Regions from separate parts of the Hydrogenophaga sp. L99 genome, predicted to be linked through region 2. Evidence: riboswitches for the same ligand, from Rfam matches in the RefSeq annotation. Region 2 holds a riboswitch; each other region holds the start of a gene.

Evidence for each region. A riboswitch is a leader RNA that binds a small molecule or an ion and turns the genes downstream of it on or off. The one in region 2 is predicted to bind thiamine pyrophosphate.
Region 1: another riboswitch for thiamine pyrophosphate. It lies ahead of thiC (phosphomethylpyrimidine synthase ThiC); the one in region 2 lies ahead of thiM (hydroxyethylthiazole kinase).
Region 3: another riboswitch for thiamine pyrophosphate. It lies ahead of AC4QBL_RS04475 (thiamine ABC transporter substrate-binding protein); the one in region 2 lies ahead of thiM (hydroxyethylthiazole kinase).

What each region holds. Positions count from the first base shown of each region.
Region 1 is NZ_CM178972.1:2,573,936-2,576,192, forward strand. It holds gene AC4QBL_RS12240 (ketopantoate reductase family protein) at 1-725, shown strand, start outside; TPP riboswitch at 780-892, shown strand; gene thiC (phosphomethylpyrimidine synthase ThiC) at 1,011-2,257, shown strand, end outside.
Region 2 is NZ_CM178972.1:450,782-453,038, reverse strand. It holds gene AC4QBL_RS02080 (NUDIX hydrolase) at 1-170, opposite strand, end outside; gene AC4QBL_RS02075 (PA2433 domain-containing protein) at 334-570, shown strand; TPP riboswitch at 665-762, shown strand; gene thiM (hydroxyethylthiazole kinase) at 819-1,691, shown strand; partial or broken gene thiE (thiamine phosphate synthase) at 1,688-2,242, shown strand.
Region 3 is NZ_CM178972.1:924,678-926,934, reverse strand. It holds gene AC4QBL_RS04475 (thiamine ABC transporter substrate-binding protein) at 1-871, opposite strand, end outside; TPP riboswitch at 975-1,082, opposite strand; gene AC4QBL_RS04470 (class I SAM-dependent methyltransferase) at 1,262-1,918, shown strand; gene AC4QBL_RS04465 (hypothetical protein) at 2,002-2,172, opposite strand.

The sequences.
Region 1 (2,257 bases), 2.1 Mb from region 2:
TGGAGGCCAGCACCGAAGCCAGCGCCGTGGCCGGTGCCGACGTGGTGCTGTTCGCCGTGAAGTCGCCCGACACCGAACACGCAGGCGAACAAATGCGCGCGCACCTGAAACCCGGTGCGCTGGTGCTGTGCCTGCAAAACGGGGTGGACAACGCCGAGCGGCTGCGCGCCGTGCTGCCCGGTGTGGCCGTGGCCGCCGCCGTGGTGTATGTGGCCACCGAAATGGCCGGCCCCGGCCACCTGCGCCACCACGGCCGCGGTGAACTCGTCATCGAACCGTCTGTGCGCAGCGCCGAGGTGGTGCAAGCCCTGGTGGCCGCCGGCGTGCCCACCGAGGTGAGCGACAACGTGCGCGGCGCGCTCTGGACCAAGCTCATTCTCAACTGCGCCTACAACGCGCTGTCGGCCGTGGGCCGCATCGCCTACGGTGAACTGGTGCAGCGCCCCGGCGTGCTGGCCGTCATGCGCGACGTAGTGGCCGAATGCCGCGCCGTGGCCGCCGCCGACGGCGTGACCCTGCCCGGCGACGTGGACGCCGCCGTGCGCCGCATCGCCGAAACCATGCCCAGCCAGCTGTCATCCACCGCGCAAGACCTGATGCGCGGCAAGCCCAGCGAAATCGACCACCTCAACGGCTATGTGGTGCAACGCGGCGCAGCACTGGGCGTGCCCACGCCGGCCAACCAGGTGCTGTGGGCGGTGACCAAGCTGGTGGAAAAGCCGTAACCCGACGGTGCACAGGGCCTTGAAACGCGGCCTGCCCGGCAGGCCGCTATACTTCGCCCTGCTCCGGGGTGCACGGGCCGAAAGGCCCAGCGCTGAGATGGTTGAACAACCAAACCCGTGAACTTGATCTGGCTAGTACCAGCGAAAGAAGAGCGCAGCCCCCAGGGCCTGCATCCCCCACCCGTGGCGCGTGTCGCGACGGGTCCGTCCACACCACCAGTGGACCCGGGTGCATGTTTTGAAGGGCGGTCTCCGGAGCATCTACAGCCCCAACAGGAGACCGCCATGAACGCCCCCGACAAAATCCCCTTCGCCGACCAGTTCGCCCTCAGCCGCGAGCCCTTCCCCGCTTCGCGCAAGGTCTACGTGCCTGGCTCGAATCAGAGCATCCAGGTGCCCATGCGCGAGATCCTGCTGTCCAACGGCGAGCGGATCACGGTGTACGACACCTCCGGCCCCTACAGCGACCCGGCCGCTGCCATCGACGTGCGCACCGGCCTGGCCGATGTGCGCGGCGCCTGGATCGCGGCCCGCAGCGACACCGAAACCTACGAGGGCCGCCAGCGCGCCGCGCTGGACGACGGCATCAAGAACGAGGCCGCGCAGAACGGCACCACCATCGAACGCATCGAGGCCCTGCGCGCCGAGGCCGCCGGTCTGCAGCGCACGCCGCGCCGCGCCAAGAGCGGCATGAACGTCTCGCAGATGCACTACGCCCGCCAAGGCATCGTCACGCCCGAGATGGAGTACGTGGCGCTTCGCGAGAACGGCAAGCGCGAATGGATGCGCGAGTACCTGGGCGATCCGGCGCGTGAAGCGCGCCTGCGCGGCAACCCCATGGGCGCGCGCATCCCCGACGTGTTCACGCCCGAGTTCGTGCGCGACGAGGTGGCGCGCGGCCGCGCCATCATCCCGGCCAACATCAACCACCCCGAGGTCGAGCCCATGGCCATCGGGCGCAACTTCGGCGTGAAGATCAACGCCAACATCGGCAACTCGGCCGTGACCTCCAGCATCGAGGAAGAAGTGGACAAGCTGGTGTGGGCGACCCGCTGGGGCGCCGACAACGTGATGGACCTGTCCACCGGCAAAAACATCCACACCACGCGCGACTGGATCGTGCGCAACAGCCCGGTGCCCATCGGCACGGTGCCGATCTACCAGGCGCTGGAAAAAGTGGGCGGGGTGGCCGAAGACCTGACGTGGGCGATCTACCGCGACACCCTGATCGAGCAGGCCGAACAGGGCGTGGACTACTTCACCATCCACGCTGGCGTGCGGCTGGCCTACATCCACCTCACGGCGCAGCGCCGCACCGGCATCGTCTCGCGCGGCGGTTCGATCCTGGCCAAGTGGTGCATCACGCACCACAAAGAGAACTTCCTCTACACGCACTTCGAAGAAATCTGCGAGATCATGAAGGCCTACGACGTGAGCTTCTCGCTCGGCGACGGCCTGCGCCCCGGCAGCGGAGCGGACGCGAACGACGAAGCCCAGTTCGCCGAACTGAAGACGCTGGGCGAGCTCACGCA
Region 2 (2,257 bases):
GCATCGAGCTTGCCACCGGGGAACACATGCACCCCACCCAGCACGCCCGAATTGCCGTGCCGGCGCACCAGCAGCACATCCAGCCCGCTGGGGCCATCGCGCACCACCATCACGGTGGCAGACGGCACGGGCGGCGTGAGCACGGTGTCGGAATTGATCGGTATGGCCATGCGCGCATTGTCGTGCGGCAGGGCCCGCGGCCTTGGCACGCGCAAGACAGGTGGGCGGCATTCACCCCGGCCACACAGGGGCAATCGCCTGGCCGTGGCGCCCACTCTGGCAACTGGAAACAATGCACAGGCCAGTATGTTCTGGCCGTGTTGGAGTTTTGTCATGAAAAAGTTGTTGTTGTCTTGCGCGCTGGTGTTCTCGGGCGCGGCCATGGCACACGGTTGCCCCGGCGAAATGAAAGCGATTGATGCCAAGCTGCTGACCAAGCCCGCACTGGCTGCAGCCGACCAGGAAAAAGTGACCGCGCTGCGCAGCGACGGCGAGCGATTGCACAAAGCCGGTGACCACGCCGGGTCCATGAAAGCGCTGGGCGACGCCAAGAAGATCCTGGGCCTGTAAACTCCGCTCGCCTGGCCGGTGCATGACGCGCACCGCGCCGGGGGGTCTTTGCTGAAGACCTGAAAAATATGCGTTCAGTGGATTGAAAGACCCACGCCATTGCTAGGGGTGCCCCGGTTGTTTCGGGGCTGAGAAATACCCTTTAAACCTGATCTGGGTCATGCCAGCGTAGGGAAGCAAACACCGCCTCACCGCGCGTGCCCGCATCACCGCACCTGACATGCCCGCTTTTTTTACAAGGCCGCTGTATGTCACTGCCCGCTGATTGCGCCCCGCCCGCGCCAACCCACCCCGCCCGCCTTTCGTCCGCCGACCTGTGGGCTGACGTGCAAGCCGTGCGCCAGCAAGCGCCGCTGGTGCACAGCGTGACCAACTTCGTGGTGATGAATTTCAACGCCAACATGCTGTTGGCCGCGGGCGCCTCGCCCATCATGGCCCACGCGGTCGAAGAAGTGCCCGACATGGTGGCCATCGCCCAGGCCGTGGCGGTCAACATCGGCACGCTGGACGCGCAGTGGGTGCCGGCCATGGCGCTGGCGCTGCAAACGGCGCGGGCCCTGGGCAAACCGGCCGTGCTGGACCCAGTGGGCGCCGGGGCATCGGCCTACCGCAACCGCACCCTGGCGTACCTGCTCGCGCAAGGCCGGCCCGGCATCATCCGGGGCAACGCCTCGGAAATTTTGAGCCTGGCCGGCGTGGCGGGTGCGTCGCGCGGCGTAGACAGCGCGGCGGCTTCCAGCGACGCGCTGCACAGCGCACGCGCCTTGAGCGAGCAGTTCAACTCCGTGGTGTGCGTGTCGGGTGAAAAAGACTATGTGCTGGGGCCAGCGGGCGCCTGCGCCGTGCTGGCCAACGGCCACCCCTGGATGACCCGCGTGACCGGCGTGGGCTGCTCGGCCACCGCGTTGGTAGCGGCTTTTGCGGCGGTGCAGCCCAACGCCTGGCGGGCCTGCACATCGGCCATGGGCTTTCTGGGTGTGGCGGGCCAGCTGGCTGCGCGCCGGGTGGCTGAGCAAGGTGGCGGCGTGGGCAGCTACGCCGTGGCCTTGCTGGACGCGGTGGACCAGCTCAGCGAAGCCGATTTTCTGGCCACCCTGAGCCTGCAGGAAGGCCAGGCATGAGGCCACACCATCTGCGCGCCCAACTGGCGCTGTATTGGGTGACCGACCCCGCGGGTATGTTTGAAGCCACCTGGCTGCAACAGGTGCAAGCCGCCGTGCGCGGTGGCGTGAGCTGCGTGCAGCTGCGCAGCAAAACCGCCAGCACCCGTGACCTGGTGCGCTGGGGCCATGCGCTCAAAACACTGCTGGCCCCGCACGGCGTGCCGCTGGTCATCAACGACCGGCTGGACGTGGCCCTGGCGGTGAACGCCGAGGGCCTGCACCTGGGCCAGAGCGACCTGCTGCCCGCCGATGCGCGGCGGCTGATGCCCGCCCACATGTGGCTGGGCTGGTCGATTGAGCAGCTGGACCAGCTGCAATTGGCGCGGGTACAACCGGTGGACTACCTGGCCATCAGCCCGGTGTTTGCCACCCCCACCAAGGGCGACGCCGCCGAGCCGCTGGGGCTGGCGGGCTTGCGCTGGGCGCGCCAGCACACCGCTTTGCCACTGGTGGCCATTGGCGGCATGCACGCCGGCAGCCTGGCCGAGGTGGTGGCCGCCGGCGCCGACAGCGTGGCCGTGGTG
Region 3 (2,257 bases), 470 kb from region 2:
TGCTGGTCTGCAAGGCCTGCTGCACCGGGGCCGAGCGCAAAAACTCAATGAAACGGCCAGCCGCTTCGCGCGCCGCCGGGTTGCCACCCTTGACCAGCGCCACGCCCTCCACCTGCCTAAAAACGCCGCCCTTGAGGAACAGGTTGGCGGTGGGCGACTCGGTGAGTTTTTCTTTGGCGTAAAACACCTCGGCCGCCGGGCTGCTGGCGTAGCTAACCACGATCGGGCGCGTGCCACCGTTGCGGGTGAAATCGGTGTAATAGGCCTCGGTCCAGCCCTTGGCCACCTTCACGCCGTTGGCGCGCATGCGGGCCCACCAGTCAAACGCGGCCGCCTCGCCCAGGCCGGCCACAGTGGCCCACAAAAAGGCCTGGCCGGGGCTGGAGGTGGCCGGGTTTTGCACCACCAGCAGTTTGCGGTAGGCGGGCAGCGTCAGGTCGTTCAGCGACGTGGGCAGTGCCAGGCCCTTCTGGGCAAACCAGGCTTTGTCGATGTTGAGCGTGACGTAGCCAAAGTCCACCGGCACCACGCCTGCCGCCACACCGCTGGGGCCAGCGCCCTCGGCCATGCCCGCGGCCACAGCGCGCTGGGCGGCGGGGCCGGTGTAGGCATCGAGCACGTTCGCGGTTTGCGCGCGGTGCAGCAGGGTGTTGTCAATGCCAAACACCACGTCGGCCAGCGGCTTGGCGCGGGTCAAGATGAGTTTGTTGACCATTTCACCCGCGTCGCCCGCCTTGACGATCTGCAGCTTCACGCCCGCGTCTTTTTCAAACTGGGCGAGCAGCTCTTTGGGCAGGTCAAACGAGCTGTGGGTGAGCAGGCGCAGCACCGTGGGCGCTTGCGCGCTGGCCGCCGCGTGACCGGCCAGCAAGAGGGAAACCAGAAGCCCAGAAAAAATCCGCCGTTGCATGCGATGCCGCCTTTTCAATAACCGCCACGCCAGGCGCTTGAAAAGAACGGAACACAACCCTGGGTGGTCCGGCTCGTCACGCTCCCTACGCTGGCACAACCCAGATCAGGTGAGAGGGGTATTTCTCAGCCGCTGCCCACATGGCTGTGAGCCGGCACCCCCGGTGAAGTGGCGGATTGTAGCCCTGCGACGCGTTGGCGGGTCGGCGTGTTACTGTGCATTGGCCCAACCCGCAAGGGCAAAGCCCACCACCAGAGTGCCTCTTCGGCCCGCATGCCTTTCTCCAGGAAACGTTGTGCCCGTTCGATCTGAACTGCTTCACCACGTCCCACCCCATGAGAAACATCCACCATGCCCGGCTACCAAGTCAAGACCGAGACCGTCACGCTCGGCGGTGTCGACTGGCACATGCGCTGCCTGCTAGACACCCAGCAATACGCTGACCCCGTCAACACATCGGGTGCGCTGGGTATTCCGCCCGCGGGCTGGTCGCTGTTTGGCCAGGTGTGGCCTTCGGCCCGGGTGCTGGCACTGGCCATGCAGACGCATGCGCTGGCTGGCCAGCGGGTGCTGGAAATAGGTGCCGGGCTGGCGCTGTCCAGTCTGGTGATGCACCGGCGCGGCGCCAATGTGACTGTGAGCGACTGGCACCCTTTGACCGAGCTTTTTCTGAAAGAAAACCTGCTGCTCAATGGCCTGGGACCGCTGAAATACCAGGCGGGCAACTGGGAAACCGACAATCCGTTGCTGGGCCGTTTTGACCTGATTGTGGGAAGCGACCTGCTGTACGAGCGCCAGCAACCGGCCCAGCTGGCCGGTTTCATTCACCGCCACGCGGCACCGGGTGCGCAGGTCATCATCGTCGACCCGGACCGCGGCAACCGCGCCGCGTTTGGGCGGGCAATGGGCGCCCTGGGCTTCTCCCTGGACATGCGCGCGGCAGACCGCCTGCTGGAAGATGGGGTGGCTTACAAAGGCCGATTTTTGACGTTTCAACGCGCGGCCTGAACAGCGCCTGAGAAAGCCCCATGCAAAAGGCCCGCGGTTGCGGGCCTTTTGCATGGGGCTGGCTCGCAGGAGCCAGCAACCGGTCAGCCGCCCTTTTTGGAGCGCTTGCCCGGGTTTTTCTTGCTGCGCGTTGCCACGCCACGCTCCAGGCTCACGCGCTGGCCACGGCCAGGGGTGGTGAGCGAAACGCCAGCGACAGGCGTGGGACGGGGAGTAGCTTTGCGGTCAGCTTCGGTGACGATTTTGTTGCCCATGTCGGTTCCAGACAGAAATTGGTTGAAAACCCCTCTATTAGGCCACAGGCCACGGCCGCTTTGGCCGGAGCGCCTCAGAGGTTGG